Azospirillum brasilense: one gene and its partner. The protein of the gene in region 1 binds, or shares a complex with, the protein of each later gene. Links are inferred from orthologs where the notes say so. Each region holds a gene or a part of one and is shown on either strand. Other genes may lie near its edges. The genes, in order: groL and metK.

Evidence for each region.
Region 2: the proteins of groL (region 1) and metK are in contact, whole or in part, in a cryo-EM structure (PDB 8P4O), measured with the Escherichia coli proteins. The link is inferred for Azospirillum brasilense from one-to-one orthologs.

Annotation. Positions count from the first base shown.
Region 1 is NZ_CP012914.1:2,835,459-2,847,050, reverse strand. What follows is about bases 5,129-8,107. They hold groL (chaperonin GroEL), read left to right. Parts: upstream 5,129-5,785; coding sequence 5,786-7,429; downstream 7,430-8,107. Other genes in these bases: AMK58_RS13180 (catalase), read left to right, coding at 7,626-8,107; groES (co-chaperone GroES), read left to right, coding at 5,443-5,733; AMK58_RS13195 (usg protein), read right to left, coding at 5,129-5,148. Also shown: AMK58_RS13210 (COX15/CtaA family protein), read right to left, coding at 1-425; AMK58_RS13205 (hypothetical protein), read left to right, coding at 619-4,113; AMK58_RS13200 (lysozyme), read right to left, coding at 4,258-4,749; more of AMK58_RS13195, read right to left, coding at 4,885-5,128; more of AMK58_RS13180, read left to right, coding at 8,108-9,320; AMK58_RS13175 (cytochrome-c peroxidase), read left to right, coding at 9,557-10,561; AMK58_RS13170 (NapC/NirT family cytochrome c), read left to right, coding at 10,730-11,592.
Region 2 is NZ_CP012914.1:145,417-150,510, reverse strand. The notes cover bases 705-3,499. They hold metK (methionine adenosyltransferase), read right to left. Parts: upstream 2,790-3,499; coding sequence 1,620-2,789; downstream 705-1,619. Other genes in these bases: AMK58_RS00725 (helix-turn-helix domain-containing protein), read right to left, coding at 3,045-3,499; trmB (tRNA (guanine(46)-N(7))-methyltransferase TrmB), read right to left, coding at 822-1,532; AMK58_RS29320 (antibiotic biosynthesis monooxygenase family protein), read left to right, coding at 705-844. In the rest of the region: ribosome maturation factor RimP, read right to left, coding at 1-214; more of AMK58_RS29320, read left to right, coding at 530-704; more of AMK58_RS00725, read right to left, coding at 3,500-3,533; lnt (apolipoprotein N-acyltransferase), read right to left, coding at 3,647-5,094. UniProt on the Escherichia coli protein: Catalyzes the formation of S-adenosylmethionine (AdoMet) from methionine and ATP.

The DNA of each region.
Region 1 (11,592 bases):
AACAGCCCGGCCAGCTTCGGCCACAGGTCGGCAGGGATGCGCCCGTTGACCCAGAAGCGCAGGAAGGGGATCAGGAAGACGAAGCCGATCAGCTGGCCCCAGAAGCGGTGGAACCACTCCCACCAGAAGATCTGTTTGAAGGCCGCCAGATCCATCGTCGCGTTGTAGATGCGGAACTCCGGCGTGGTCTGGTAGAGGCCGAAGACGCGGTTCCATTCCGCCTCCGACAAAGGCGGCAGGATGCCGATCAGCGGCTTCCACTCGACCATCGACAGGCCGGATTCGGTCAGGCGCGTGATGGCGCCGATCACCGCCATGGCGAAGACCATCGCGCAGCAGACGAGAAGCCAATAGGCGATGGGGCGGGTGGAGGCGGGGTCGCGGACGTCTTTCCCGGCGAGGGCGGGGGCGGTGATGTCGGTCACGGACGGGCGGCTCCGGAAGATGCGGACAAGGTCCGGGGGGATAGGGACCACCGGCTCATGTGGGGTGCGGCAGCGGCTGCGTCAAACGGACACGGGTTACTCCGTAGCCGGCGGCACGGGTTTCGGGTGAAGGCGACGGGTTGCGGGTGTTACAAATATCAGTCTTACCAACGGCTTCGGATGCGGGGCGGCGATGGCGGACCTCACCCTCGGCTTCGGCCTGTCGTTCCACGAGCTTTACGGGCAGGACGGGCTGGCCCGGCTCGACCGCGCCTTCCTCGCCCGGCTGTCCGACACGGACGTGGCGCTCGCCAACCGGCTGCTCTCCGCCCGCGCCCAGCCCGACCGGCTGGAGGCGAAGGCGGAAAGCGACCTGCTGATCGCGCTCGCCCCGCACGCCGAGGATTTCATTGGCGATCTGTTCGGCATCCGCCCCGCGCTCGACGAGCTGCGCGGCCGCCATACGGAGCTGGCGCCGCTCTACACCGCCAAGCGCCTGTTCGTTCAGCGCCGCGCCGCCAAGGCGGTGAAGCCGGAGGCGGTCGCCGCGCTCGACGGGGCGGAGCTGGCGGCAAGGCTGGAGGATTGGCTGGGCGGCCCGCTGACCGAAGCCGCCTTCGCCCGGCAGGTGCTGGCCTGGATGGAGGACGAGACCGGCCACGCCGACCAGTTGGACAGCGCCGCCCAATACGCCGCCTGGGCGGTCTTCAGCGAGGCCGGGCGCGCCCGGCACGGCGGCGGCGTGCTGTTCCAGGTGCCGCACCGCACCGACCCGCAGCGTCTCGTCCCGGTGGAGACGGTGGAGCTGCACGGTGTCACCATGATGCGCCTGCCCGATGACTCCTGCCGCGAGCGCCAGGGCTTCCACCTGACCGACCCGGGCACCGATCTGGCCGGCGCGCTGGACGAGGCCAACTACTGCATCTGGTGCCACAACCAGGGCAAGGACAGCTGCTCCAAGGGGCTGCGCGACCGCAAGACCGGCGAGTTCCAGAAGAGCGCCTTCGGCGTCGCGCTGGCCGGCTGCCCCTTGGAAGAGAAGATTTCCGAGATGCACGCGCTGAAGGCCGAGGGCGTGCCCATCGGGGCGCTGGCCGTGGTGGTGGTCGACAACCCGATGTGCGCGGCCACCGGCCACCGCATCTGCAACGACTGCATGAAGGCCTGCATTTATCAGAAACAGGAGCCGGTGGACATCCCGCAGGCGGAGACCCGCACGCTGAAGGACGTGCTGGAACTGCCCTGGGGCTTCGAGATCTACAGCCTGCTGACCCGCTGGAACCCGCTGGACCTGCGCCGCCCGCTGATGCGGCCGGACAGCGGCTCCAAGGTGCTGGTGGCCGGGCTGGGGCCGGCGGGCTTCACGCTGGCGCACCATCTGATGAACGACGGTCACACGGTGGTCGGCATCGACGGGCTGAAGATCGAGCCGCTGCCCGCCGACCTCTCGGGCGTCCTGCCCAGCGGCACGCGGGTGCCCTTCCGGCCGATCCGCGACGTGCGGGACCTCTACGACCGGCTGGACGAGCGGGTGATGGCCGGATTCGGCGGGGTGGCGGAGTACGGCATCACCGTGCGCTGGAACAAGAATTTCCTGAAGGTGATCCGGCTGTTGCTGGAACGCCGGGCGCGCATGACGATCATCGGCGGGGTGCGCTTCGGCGGCACGCTGACCATCGACGGGGCGCTGGAGCTGGGCTTCGACCACATCGCCCTGTGCATGGGGGCGGGCAAGCCGACCGTCGTGCCGATGGCGAACGGGCTGGCCCGTGGGGTGCGGCAGGCCTCGGACTTCCTGATGGGGCTGCAACTGACCGGGGCGGCCAAGCCGGACAGCATCGCCAACCTCCAGGTCCGGCTGCCCATCGTGGTGATCGGCGGCGGGCTGACCGCGATCGACACGGCGACGGAGGCGCTGGCCTACTACCCCGTCCAGGTCGAGAAGTTCCTGTCCCGCTACGAGGTCCTGGCGGCCGATCGGGGGGAAGCGGCGGTGCGCGCCCGCTGGACGCCCGACGAGGCCGAACTGGCCGACGAGTTCCTGGCCCACGCCCGCGCCATCCGGGCGGAGCGCCTGGAGGCGGGAGAGCAGGGGCGCGAGCCGCGCGTCGCGGCGCTTCTGCAATCCTGGGGCGGCTCGACCATCGCCTACCGCCGCCGCCTGATCGACAGCCCCAGCTACACCCTGAACCACGAGGAGGTGGCGCACGGTCTGGCCGAGGGCATCCGCTTCCTGGAATGCGCCGCCCCGCGCGGGGTGGAGATCGACGAATCGGGCGCCGCGCGGGCGATCCACCTCGCCATCAGCCCGGTCGGGCCGGACGGGGTGGTGGCGCCCGCCGCCGTGGACGCGCGGCTCCCCGCCCGCACCATCCTGGTCGCCGCCGGCACCCAGCCGAACACCGTCCTGGCCCGCGAGGAGCCGGAGTGGGTGGAGCTGGACGGGCGTTGCTTCCGCGCCATCGACGAGGACGGCAATCCGGTGACGCCGGAGCGGACGAGCAAGCCGGCCCAGGCGCATGTGCTGATGGCGCGGGCGCCGGACGGGCGGTTCCTCAGCTTCTTCGGCGACCTGCACCCGTCCTTCGCCGGCAATGTGGTGAAGGCGATGGGCGGGGCGAAGCGCGGCTATCCGGTGGTCAGCCGCGCCCTGGCTCGCCGGGCGCCCAGCTCCGTGATGCCGGAGGCTCTGGTGCGGCGCCTGAACGTCGAACTGCGGCCCCTGGTGCACAGCGTCACCCGCCTGACCCCGACCATCGTGGAGGTGGTGGTGAAGGCTCCCGCCGCCGCACGCCGTTTCGAACCCGGACAGTTCTACCGGCTGCAGAACTTCGAAACGCTGGCGCAACGGATCGGCCGGACCACGCTGGCCATGGAAGGGCTGGCCCTGACCGGCGCCTGGGTGGACAAGGAGGCCGGGCTGCTCTCCCTGATCGTCCTGGAGATGGGCGGCTCGTCCGACCTCTGCGCCCTGCTGAAGCCCGGCGACCCGGTGGTGGTGATGGGGCCGACCGGCGCTCCGACCGAGATCCCGGAGGGCGAGACGGTGGCGCTGGTCGGCGGCGGGCTGGGCAACGCCGTGCTCTTCTCCATCGGGCAGGCCTGCCGGGCGCGCGGCAACCGGGTCGTCTATTTCGCCGGCTACAAGCGGATGGAGGACCGTTACAAGACCGAACAGATCGAGGCCGCCGCCGACCGCGTCGTCTGGTGCTGCGACGAGGCGCCGGGCTTCACGCCGACGCGGCCCGGTGATCTGAGTTTCGTCGGGAACATCGTGGAGGCCATGCGCGCCTACGCGGCGGGCGAGCTGGGGCCGGCGGATATTCCGCTGGAGACGGTGGACCGCATCGTCGCCATCGGCTCCGACCGCATGATGGCGGCGGTGGGGGCGGCCCGGCACGGCCTGCTGAAGCACCACCTGAAGCCCGGCCACGCCGCCATCGGCTCCATCAACTCCCCCATGCAATGCATGATGAAGGAGATCTGCGCCCAGTGCCTGCAACGGCACATCGACCCGGTGACCGGCGCGGAGACGGTGGTCTTCTCCTGCTTCAACCAGGACCAGAGCCTGGACCGCGTGGATTTCGCCAACCTGAACCAGCGGCTGCGCCAGAACGCCGTCCAGGAAAAGCTGACCGCCCAATGGATCGACCGCGGCCTGCGGCTGACCGGCCAGCGGAAAGGGTGAAGGGGAGATGCTTTCCCTCTCCCCTCTGGGGAGAGGGTTAGGGTGAGGGGGATGCGCTTTTGCCGGACGAACGGCCACGTACAACCCCCTCACCGGCCCTCCGGGCCACCCTCTCCCCAGGGGGGAGAGGGTTATTAAGAGCGTTCACGCGCCCGTGGCGGTGCTGACCGCCGCCTGGGGCAGCGGCGTGGTGGAGCTTTCGAACAGGTCGGCCTCGGCGGCGCGGCGCTTGACCAGACCCGGAAGCTGCGTCTTGACGCCGTTGACCGTGGCGTAGACCCAGCGGCCGAACTGGCCGGCGGCGCCCTCATAGTCGCCCTGGTTCAGCAGGCGCAGCAGAGTCGAGCACTGCAGGCTGCCGGCCCCCAGGTTGAACACGAAGGAAGCCAGCGCGCCGCGTTGGTCGGGGTTCAGCGCGACGGTGACCAGCTTGTCCACCTGGGCGGCGGCGGTGGTCAGGTCCGACTGCAGGAAATTGTCGGCCTGGGCGGAGGTGATGCTCTGCCCCAGTTCGACCCCGGCGGTGTGGCCGTAGCCGATGGTCGGCACCCCCGCCGGGCACAGGTAGGCGTTGAGGTAAAGCCCCTCGAAATGCTTCACGAGGTTGACCGCTTCTTGGCAGACCGGCGTCGTCATGTTCGTCATTCCCCAGCTTGTCGTGGACGTGCATCGGCACGGACGGTTCGTGCTGAGGAAAGGGTATCGAAAGAGTTATACTCTTAATAATGGTTTATTTTTTCACATTTTCCCGCGTTTCTGGGGTGTGGGGCGTCAGGTCCAGCGGAATTCCGCGGCCACCGCGCGGGCCTCGCCCGGTGTGATCAGGCGGTGGGTCGCCAGCTTCACCGAATGCAGCTTGCCGTCCAGGTTGGCCTGCCAGAAATCCAGGAACCGGCGCAGCACCGGGTAGCCGGGCGCGAGGTCCAATTCCTGCCAGAGATAGCTCTGCAGCAGGTGCGGGTGGTCCGGCATGTGGTACAGAATCTCCGCCGTGGTCAGGCGGTAATCGCGAAGCTGAAGCCCCAGACTGCCCATGCTCTGCCTCCGTGATGGTGGAACCGGTGGCGTCCTTCCGCTGCGTCCTGATGATTCTTTTGTGAAAGTGTGCCGTTCGCGGCTGCGGCGGGCAACAAAAATTTTTCTGCTATTTCAATGCATTAGCAGCAAGGAGGGGCGACTGCTGCCAGGAATCGCACCGATTGCCGCAACGACCCTCTTGAATCAAAACCGCAGCTCGATTAGCTGTCTGGCACTCGCCGGGGGAGAGTGCTAACAGCCCCGAGCCCGGCGCCAATCCTTTCAATAAGCCTTGATCCTGGAGGCATCCCCATGAAGTTCCGTCCGCTGCACGACCGCGTCGTCGTCAAGCGTCTGGAGTCCGACACCAAGACCAAGGGCGGGATCATCATCCCCGACACCGCGAAGGAAAAGCCCCAGGAGGGCCAGGTCGTCGCGGTGGGTCCGGGCGCCCGTGACGAGAGCGGCAAGGTCGTTGCGCTCGACGTGAAGGCCGGCGACCGCATCCTGTTCGGCAAGTGGTCGGGCACCGAGGTGAAGATCGAGGGCGAGGATTTCCTCATCATGAAGGAATCCGACATCATGGGCGTCGTCGAGGCCTGAGCCTCCGCCCGCGCTGAGCGATCCAACCCCCCGAATTTCAAGGAAGTGAGCAATGGCTGCCAAGGAAGTTAAGTTCTCCGCCGCCGCGCGTGAGAAGATGCTGCGCGGTGTGGACATCCTCGCCGACGCCGTGAAGGTGACGCTGGGTCCGAAGGGCCGCAACGTCGTGATCGAGAAGTCCTTCGGCGCTCCGCGCATCACCAAGGACGGCGTCTCGGTCGCCAAGGAAATCGAGCTGTCGGACAAGTTCGAGAACATGGGCGCCCAGATGGTGCGTGAGGTCGCGTCGAAGACGAACGACCTGGCCGGCGACGGCACCACCACGGCGACCGTTCTGGCCCAGGCCATCGTCCGCGAGGGCGTGAAGTCGGTGGCCGCCGGCATGAACCCGATGGACCTGAAGCGCGGCATCGACCTCGCCGTCGAGACCGTCGTGAACGACATCCGTGGCCGCGCCAAGAAGGTCACGACCAACGACGAGATCGCCCAGGTCGGCACCATCTCCGCCAACGGCGAAGGCGAGATCGGCAAGATGATCGCCCAGGCCATGGAGAAGGTCGGCAACGAGGGCGTCATCACGGTGGAAGAGGCCAAGAGCCTCGAGACCGAGCTGGACGTCGTCGAGGGCATGCAGTTCGACCGCGGCTACCTGTCGCCGTACTTCATCACCAACGCCGACAAGATGATCGCGGACCTCGAGAGCCCGTTCATCCTGCTCCACGAGAAGAAGCTGTCGGGTCTGCAGGCCCTGCTGCCGGTCCTCGAGGCCGTCGTGCAGTCCTCGCGTCCGCTGCTGATCATCGCCGAGGACGTCGAGGGCGAGGCCCTGGCGACCCTGGTCGTGAACAAGCTGCGTGGCGGCCTGAAGGTTGCCGCCGTCAAGGCCCCGGGCTTCGGTGACCGCCGCAAGGCGATGCTGGAGGACATGGCCATCCTGACCGGCGGCCAGGTCATCTCCGAGGATCTCGGCATCAAGCTCGAGAACGTCACCATCGACATGCTGGGCACCGCCAAGAAGGTCGTGATCTCCAAGGAGAACACCACCATCGTCGACGGCGCCGGCTCGGCCGAGGACATCCAGGCCCGCATCGGCCAGATCAAGGCGCAGATCGAGGAGACCACCTCGGACTACGACCGCGAGAAGCTGCAGGAGCGTCTGGCGAAGCTGGCTGGCGGCGTTGCCGTCATCCGCGTCGGCGGCGCCACCGAGGTCGAGGTGAAGGAGCGCAAGGATCGCGTTGACGACGCCATGCACGCCACCCGCGCCGCGGTGGAAGAGGGTGTCGTCGCCGGCGGTGGCACCGCCCTGCTGTACGCCACCAAGGCCCTCGACGCCCTGAAGCCGATCAACGACGAGCAGCGCGTCGGCATCGAGATCATCCGCCGCGCCCTGCAGGCCCCGGTCCGTCAGATCGCCTACAACGCGGGCACCGACGGTTCGATCGTGGTCGGCAAGCTGCTGGACCAGAACGACGCCAACTTCGGCTACGACGCCCAGAAGGGTGAGTTCACCGATCTGGTCGCCGCCGGCATCATCGACCCGGTGAAGGTGGTTCGCACCGCCCTGCAGGACGCGGCCTCGATCGCCGGCCTGCTGATCACCACCGAGGCGATGATCGCCGAGAAGCCGGAGAAGAAGGCTGCTCCGGCCGGCATGCCGGGTGGCATGGACGACATGGGCGGCATGGGCTTCTAATAGCTCACGTCATCCACGACGTTTGCGGAAAGGGCGGTCCCTCGGGGCCGCCCTTTTCCGTTTGGGCATCTCCCTGACGGACAGGGTGCCGCCGGCCGGCGTTTTGGATTGGAACGGTTCCAAACTGGGGACGTTGACCTCCCAACCGGACGCCCCAGAGGTGCGCCGGCACGGCTTGCTGTTCAGGGAGAAAGCGATGGCTGACCAATCGAAGACTCTGACCAACCGTCAGGGCCACCCGATCACCAACAACCAATCCCAGCGCACCGTGGGAGCGCGCGGCCCGGCGACGCTGGAGAACTACCAGTTCCTGGAGAAGATCTCCCACTTCGACCGCGAGCGCATTCCGGAGCGCGTGGTTCACGCCCGCGGCTTCGTCTGCTACGGGGAATTCGAGGCGACGGGCAAGATCGGCGACGAGCCGGCGTCCAAATACACCCGTGCCAAGCTGTTCGGGCAGGCCGGCAAGAAGACCCCGCTGGCCATCCGCTTCTCCACCGTCATCGGCGGGCGCGATTCGTCGGAGGTGGCCCGCGACCCGCGCGGCTTCGCGGTGAAGTTCTACACCGAGGACGGCAACTGGGATCTCGTCGGCAACAACCTGCCGGTCTTCTTCATCCGCGACGCCATCAAGTTCCCCGACGTCATCCACTCGCTGAAGCCCGATCCGGTGACCTTCCGCCAGGAGCCGAACCGCATCTTCGACTTCATGAGCCAGACGCCCGAATCCATGCACATGCTGACGCATCTGTTCAGCCCGCGCGGGATTCCGGCCAACTACCGGCACATGGAAGGCTTCGGCGTGAACACCTACAAGATGGTGAACGCCAACGGCGACACGGTGTTGGTCAAGTACCACTTCCACCCGCGCTGCGGCGTCGCCTCCCTGACGGCGGAAGAGGCGGCGAAGGTGCAGGGGCAGGATCTCGGCTCCGCCTCCAAGGACCTCTATGAGGCCATCGACCGGGGCGACCACCCGCAGTGGGATCTGTATGTCCAGGTCATGGAGGATCACGATCATCCCGAGCTTGAGTGGGACCCGCTGGACGACACCAAGGTCTGGCCGGAGTCGGACTTCCCGCTGCGCCACGTCGGCGTGATGACGCTGAACCGCAACGTCGAGGACTTCTTCAACGAGAACGAACAGATCGCCATGGGCACCGGCGTCCTGGTCGACGGGCTGGACTTCTCCGACGACAAGATGCTGGTCGGGCGGACCTTCTCCTACTCCGACACGCAGCGCTACCGGGTCGGCCCCAACTATCAGCAGTTGCCGATCAACCAAGCCAAGAACGCGGCGGTCGCCACCAACCTGTCGGGTGGGCAAATGTCCTACCAGCGCGATCTGGCCCCGGGGCAGAACCCACACGTCAATTTCGAGCCGTCCATCCACAACGGCCTGACCGAGGCCCAGCGGGAGGAGCCGAACAACCCGCCGGAGATCCACGGCCGCCTGACCCGCAGCGTGATCGAGCGCCGCAACGACTACGTCCAGCCGCGCGCCCGCTACTGCACCATGATGGACTGGGAGCGCGACGATCTGGTCCTGAACATGGGCACCCTGCTCGGCCAGTGCGAACGCGACGTCCAGGAGCGGATGCTCTGGCACTTCTTCCTGATCCATGACGACTACGGCAGCCGGGTGGCCGGCATGCTGGGCATGACCGCCGCCGACGTCGCCGGCTTGGCCTCCCTGCCCAAGCAGGTGCTGACCGACGAGGACCAGAAGCGGCTGAAGGCGCTGGGCAGGAACGGCGACACCATCGACCCGAAGGCCTGGGGCCAGTGGACCGGCTCCGTGAAGGTCCACCGCGCCACGGCGGACGAGGTGGTGAAGGGCATGCCGTCCGGCGCGCAAGGCGGCATGGCCAGCCAAGCCGCTGCCGATTAGGCACAACCTAAGATCATCAATCGGTTGACGTCCCGATGGGGCGGCGGGTTGTCCCGCCGCCCCTTTTTCATGCCCGCACCGATGACTGTTTTGAGTAGTCACAATTCGTGTACGGACATGCGGCAAGTTGCCGCGCGACACGCCTGTCACTGGTATCACCAGAGCGGGGCGTGCCACTGTCATTTTGCATCAAGGCATTAGCCAAAATATTAGAACTTCGATAAGGGAGAAGTGCGATGTCCATGCGTGCTGCCGTGTCGTTCGCGGCCATGCTGGCGGCCTCCGTCGCCACCTTCGGCGTGCCGGCGTTCGCCGCCGACGAACCGATTTCGCCGATCGAGCCGGCGAAGGTCACCAATCCCGGATTGGTTGAACTTGGCAAGAAGCTGTACTTCGATCCCCGGCTGTCCAAGTCCGGCTTCATCTCCTGCAACTCGTGCCACAACCTGTCCATGGGCGGCACCGACAACCTGAAGACCTCCGTCGGCCACAACTGGCAGCAGGGCCCGATCAACTCGCCGACCGTTCTGAACTCCAGCCTGAACGTGGCGCAGTTCTGGGACGGCCGCGCCCTGACGTTGCAGGAGCAGGCCGGCGGCCCGATCGCCAACCCCGGCGAGATGGGCTCCACCCACGCCCTGGCGGTCGAGGTGCTGCGCTCCATCCCCGAATACCAGAAGGAATTCGCCGAGGTCTTCGGTGAAACCACGATCACCATCGAGGAAGTGACCAAGGCCATCGCCGCCTTCGAGGAGACGCTGGTCACGCCGAACTCCCGCTTCGATCAGTGGCTGAAGGGCGACAAGAAGGCCCTCACCACCGTCGAGCTGGAAGGCTACGAGCTGTTCAAGGACTCGGGCTGCACCGCCTGCCACAACGGTTCGGCCGTCGGCGGCAACACCTTCCAGAAGATGGGCGTCGTCGAGCCCTACAAGACCAACAACCCCGCCGAGGGCCGCATCGCGGTGACCAAGGAGGAGGCCGACCGCTTCAACTTCAAGGTTCCGACGCTGCGCAACGTCGCGCTGACCTACCCCTACTTCCACGACGGCGAGGCCGCGACGCTGTCCGACGCCGTGGACGTCATGGGCCGCATCCAGTTGGGCAAGAAGTTCTCGCCCGACGAGAACGCCAAGATCGTCGCCTTCCTGAAGACGCTGACCGGTGACCAGCCGAGCTTCGCTCTGCCGATCCTGCCGCCGTCCACGGACAAGACGCCGAAGCCGCATCCCTTCGACTGACGGGTTGGGGGGTATTCCCTCTCCCCTCCGGGGAGAGGGTTAGGGTGAGGGGGGTGCGCTTGTGCCGGACGTGCCGGAAACGCGCAACCCCCTCACCGCCCGCTTCGCGGGCACCCTCTCCCCGGAGGGGAGAGGGTTGAGGATTGCCAGAGTGTCCAGGGTATCGACATGCGGTGGGGATGGAAGACGGCGGGCGGCTTCGGGGCGCTCGCGCTGGCCGGTCTGGTGGGCGTCGTCGTGGGGGTGGTCGGCTGGGGCGGCTTCAACACCGCGATGGAAGCGACCAACAGCCTGGAGTTCTGCATCTCCTGCCACGAGATGCGCGACAACGTGTATGTCGAGTACAAGTCCTCGCCGCACTACCAGAACGCCTCGGGCGTAAGGGCGACCTGCGCCGACTGCCACGTCCCGCGCGACTGGACGCACAAGGTGATCCGCAAGGTGCAGGCCTCCGGCGAGCTGTACCACTGGCTCATCGGCTCCATCGACACCAAGGAGAAGTTCGAGGCCAAGCGCCACACGCTGGCGCGCCGCGAATGGGACCGCATGCGCGCCACCGACAGCCAGGAATGCCGCAACTGCCATTCCTTCGGCGCCATGGACTTCCACAAGCAGACGCCGAAGGCGGCCAGCGCCATGGAAGGGGCGGAGAAGGCCGGCAAGACCTGCATCGACTGCCATAAGGGCATCGCCCACAGCTTCCCCGACGTCACCGCCGGCCATCGCCAACTCTTCGCCGGCCTGTCGGATCAGGCGAAGGCGCTGGCCCTCAAGCCCGGCGACACCGCCTACGCCCTGACCAGCCTCGCTTTGTACGGCGCGCCGCCGACCCCTGGGAGCGCCGGGGACGGCGAGATCGCCGCGGCGACCCCGGTCAAGGTCCTGGCGGCGGAGGGCGACGCCCTGAAGGTGGAGATCACCGGCTGGCAGCGCGGCAGCTCCACCCAGACGCTCTACGCCCAGCCGGGCAAGCGCATCACCACGGTCAAGCTGAACGCGGCGGTGGCGGGCCAGACGGCTGCGCTGCGCAC
Region 2 (5,094 bases), 2.7 Mb from region 1 along the record:
CGCTCTTGATCGGATCTTCAACGTCGAGCACCGCGGAGATCGCGCGGCTGATGTCGGCGCAGTCTTCGACCGTCATGGGCGCGCTGTCGGCGCGTTCCGCCATGACCTGCAGAACCATGCGCTGCCCACCGGTCAACTGCACACGCACGAGTTCGTAGCCCATGGCCTCGACCGACGGCGTGATGATCTGCTCGATACGACCGGTTGCTTCCATTCCACCTGACCCGCCCCCGCGGTCTCCCCTGGCACAGCGCCCTGGGACCAACACGGGGATTCCATACGCTGATAAAAAAATAAGTGGGCCAAGGCCCACCCGCAAAGCGTCCCGCCGGCCCGGTTTCCCGAGCCGCCGATCCGTATGGGTTCATGCGGTGAATATAGACATTCCGGAGCAGGCCGCAAGCGCTTTTCCGCAAAGTCCTATGCCAGGCGCTTGGTGGACGGGTCCGGCCAGGGTAAAGTTCCAGGCCAAGCCAAGGTTTCGGCGGCCCTCCGCCGCGCGCATGGCACCCTGAAAACGGAGTTGACCGTGATCCTCGAAACGGCCCTCCTGACCGTCAAGCCCGGCCAGGGTCCGGCCTTCGAACGGGCGATGGCCGAGGCGCAGCCCCTGATCGCCGCGACTCCGGGCTTCCTCGGACTGGAGGTGCGGCCCCGCCTGGAAACGCCGGACCGCTACCTTCTGCTCGTCCGCTGGGAGCGGTTGGAGGACCACACCGAAGGCTTCCGGGGGTCGGACCGCTACGCCCGCTGGAAAGCCCTGCTCCACCACTTCTACGATCCGTTCCCGGTGGTGGAGCATTATGGCGAGCCGGTGGTGTCTACCCCCGTGCCTTGCGGATGAATCGCATAAAGACCGGCTTGCGCCCGGCCTCGATGGCCTTTTCCTCGTAGCGGGTGGGCGGCCAGTCCGCGATGCGGTGGCGCCAGTCGGACGGGCCCCGGGCGGTCCATTCGAAATCCGGGTGGCGGACCGTGTGCTCCAACATCCAGCGCACCAGCCCCATGTCGTCGCTGGCCAGCCGCAGTTCCGCCCCGTCCTTCAGCACGCGCGCAAGGCGCGGCAGGTTCTCCGGGCCGATGAAGCGGCGCTCCCAATGGCGTTTCTTCGGCCAGGGATCGGCGAACAGCACGAAGGCACGCCCGATGGAGGCGTCCGGCAGGGCGTCGAGCAGCGGGCGGGCGTCGTCCGGCAGGATGCGGACATTGTCCTGCACGCCCTCGTCGTCCACCAGCTTGAGCAGGCCGGCCACGCCGTTGATGAAGGGCTCCGCTCCGATCACGCCCACGTCGCGGTTGTTCGCCGCCTGCCACGCCATATGGTGGCCGCTGCCGAAGCCGACCTCCAGCCAGACGTCGCGCATAGGGTTGGTGAACAGGGTGTGGGGGTCGATGCGGTCGCCGGTCTGCGGCACCGGGATTTCCAGCGATGGCAAAAGCCCATCGAGCAATTCGGTCTTGCGCTTGCGGAGCGGACGCCCCTTGCGCCGCCCGTAGAGCCTTTTGGACGAGTCCAGGAAGGAGTCGGTCATCGTGACAGCAGGGTCCCAAAACGAATGCAGGGGCCGCATGGCCCCTGCATCCCGGACGGACGGGTCCGGTCTTAAAAGAAGCCTGTCTTAGAAGAAGGCGGCGCGCAGGTCGTTGACGAGGTCGGTCTTCTCCCAGGAGAAGCCGCCGTCGGCCTCCGCCTCGCGGCCGAAATGGCCATAGGCGGCGGTGCGCGCGTAGACCGGACGGTTCAGGCCCAGATGCGTGCGGATGCCGCGCGGGCTGAGGTCCACCAGCTTCTGCAGGATCTCCGACAGCTTGTCCTCGTCCACCGTGCCGGTGCCGTGGGTGTCGACATAGACCGACAGCGGCTTCGACACGCCGATGGCATAGGAGAGCTGAATCGTGCAACGCTCGGCCAGGCCGGCGGCGACCACATTCTTGGCGAGGTAGCGCGCGGCATAGGCGGCGGAACGGTCGACCTTGGTCGGGTCCTTGCCGGAGAAGGCGCCGCCGCCGTGCGGCGCGGCACCGCCGTAGGTGTCGACGATGATCTTACGCCCGGTCAGACCGGCGTCGCCGTCCGGACCGCCGATGACGAAGCGCCCGGTCGGGTTGACGTAGAAGTTCGCCTCGTCGCACATCCAGCCGGCGGGCAGAACGTTCAGGACGTGCGGACGGACGATCTCGCGCACCTCCTCCTGGGTCAGGCCGTCGGCGTGCTGGGTGGAGACGACCACCGCGGTGGCGCGCACCGGCTTGCCGTTCTCGTACTGCAGCGTCACCTGGCTCTTGGCGTCGGGGCCGAGCTGCGGGGCGGCGCCGGAGTGGCGGGCCTCGGCCAGCGACTTCAGGATGGCGTGGCTGTAGTAGATCGGCGCCGGCATCAGCGCCGGCGTCTCGTTGCAGGCGTAGCCGAACATGATGCCCTGGTCGCCGGCACCCTCGTCCTTCTCACCCGCGGCGTCGACGCCGACCGCGATGTCGGCGGACTGGGAATGGACGAAGCACTTGACATCCATCTTTTCCCAATGGAAGCCGTCCTGCTCGTAACCGATGTCCTTCACCGCGGCGCGGGCGACCTGGACCAGCATGTCGGGAGTGATGCTTTCCGGCCCGCGCACTTCGCCAGCCAACACGATCTGGTTGGTGGTCGCCAGCGTTTCCACCGCCACGCGAGCGTAAGGATCGTGCGACAGATACAGATCGACGATGGCGTCGGAGATGCGGTCGCACACCTTGTCCGGATGGCCTTCGGACACGGACTCGCTGGTGAACACGTAGTTGAGCTTGGCCACGACGAACCTCGGCAATGGGCGGGGGCTATTCAACAAAACAGAATTGGGAGACCGGCGCAGCACCCACGGAAAGCCAGTCATTTTCCGTATGTGACAAGGTTTGCGTTCCAGGTCAAGCGATCTCCCCGAGGTTGGAGGAGACCGGCGGAAATTCGCCTTGAAACGACATCGGGGAACGGGCCGGAGGGCCACGTTCCCCAATCTTCCTGCCGTCCGGATTGCTTCCGGTTGTTCGGCTCAGGTCTCTAAACCGTGTTATTCGGCCGCTTCGACCATGCCGGAATTGGCGACGGCCTTGGTCAGCTCGAACAGGCGCTTGCGCACCGACGGGTCGTTGATGCGGTAGTAGGCGCGCACCAACTCCAGCGTCTCGCGCTTGGCCATCGGGTCCGGCTCGTAGCCACCCGAACGCTCCTCGAAACCGGCGGCGTTGCCCTCTTCGTCGTCAACCGGAGCCGCGGCGGCTTCCGCCGGCATGTCGTCGAAGAAGAAGGACACCGGAACGTCCAGGACGCGGCTGAGGTCGAACAGGCGCGACGCGCCGATGCGGTTGGCACCGCGCTCGTACTTCTGCACCTGCTGGAAGGTCAGGCCGATGGCCTCGCCCAGCTTTTCCTGGCTCATGCCCAGAAGGGTCCGGCGCAACCGGACGCGGGAGCCGACGTGAACGTCGATCGGGTTCGGCTTTCCCGTCTTGGGACGGCCGGCAGTGGCCCGGCGGCCCCGCGTTGGCGTTGCTTGCATTGCTCTAATTCCCTGAAACAGTTGTGCAACCTTGATACGACATATCCATGTATGCAGTCAAGCGCGCCCGAGCGCTCCCGATGCGCGTGATTGAAAAAAGAGTCTCGGTTGCGCTATCTGCGATGTCGTGCGCGCAGGCCCACCGCGAAACAGGTCAAAAGAAGCAACCCAAACGCGCCATCACCCACCCGTCCGTAGAGAGTGGGGGTGGGCAGCGCTTCCGGCAAGGCCGCATCGATCACACCCCTGTGACCAAGCGGCAGCATGGCTGTCACGCGGCCATGGGAGTCCACCACGCCGGAGATGCCGGTGTTGGCGACGCGGACCAGCGGCATCCCCTCCTCCACCGCGCGGGTCCGGGCGATGGCGAAATGCTGGTATGGGCCGGCGGTGTTGCCGTACCAGGCATCGTTGGTCAGGTTCAGCATCCAGCGCGGCCGTCCGGCGCCATCCTTCGTGGTGGGCAGCACGGCACCGGGGAAGATCACCTCGTAGCAGATCAGCGGGCTGACCGGCGGCAGGCCCTTGAGATCGAGCGACACCGGTCCCGGCCCGGCCGAGAACTCCGCCCCGTTGCCGGCGATGGCCCCGACCGGCAACCAGCGGCGCAGCGGCATGTATTCGCCGAAGGGCACGAGATGGAACTTGTCGAAGCGCCCCGTCACCGCGCCGCTGCCGTCCACCGCCGCCAAGCTGTTGTAATAGAGCGGCGCACCCTCCGGTCCGGCCTCCATGCGCGGCACCCCGGTGATGAGCAGCCCGCCGGGCGGCGTGACCGACCCCAGCGCCTGACGCAGGCGGGCGTCCTGGTCGAGGAACAGCGGCACCGCGGTTTCCGCCCAGATCACATGGGTGACCGGTTCGGTGGAAGGAGCGGCGGAGAGTTCCATCTGCTGCTGGACGTTGCGCACCCGCTCGCCCGCCGCCCATTTCAGCCGCTGGTCGATGGCCGGCTGGACGAGCCGCAGCCGCACGCCGGGCACCGCCGCATCGGATGCCCCGGCCAACCGCAGCCCGCCCCAGGCACCCAGCGCTGCGAACAGCGCCAGCCCGACGGCCAGCGCACTCCAGGCACGGCGGCGCGGCACCGCCGCGTCGGCCAGGCTCGCCGGCAGCGACGCCACCAGCACGGTCAGCAGACTGAGCCCATAGATGCCGATCAGCGAAACGCCTTGCAGAATTGGCAAAAAGCCCGTCCAGCCATAGCCGACGAGGTTCCACGGGAAGCCGGTGAAGACGTGGCCGCGCAGCCATTCGAACAGCGCCCAGGAGGCGGCGAACAGGAACACCCGCCCCAGCCCCCTTCCCTTCAGCGTCCAGACCAGCAGTGTGGCGAAGCCGGTGAACATCGCCAGCAGGATCGGCAGCCCCGCCGCCGACAGCGGCAGCGCCCACCAGAACCGCTCGATGTCGGTGAACAGCGCCGCGCTTATCCAGTAGAGGCCGAGCAGGTGATGGGCGAAGCCGAAGAACCAGCCCACCGCGAAGGCCTGCCGCTTGGTCCGCGCCCCGTCAAGCAGCCAGAGCAGCCCCGGAAAGGCGATCAGCAACACCGGCACCG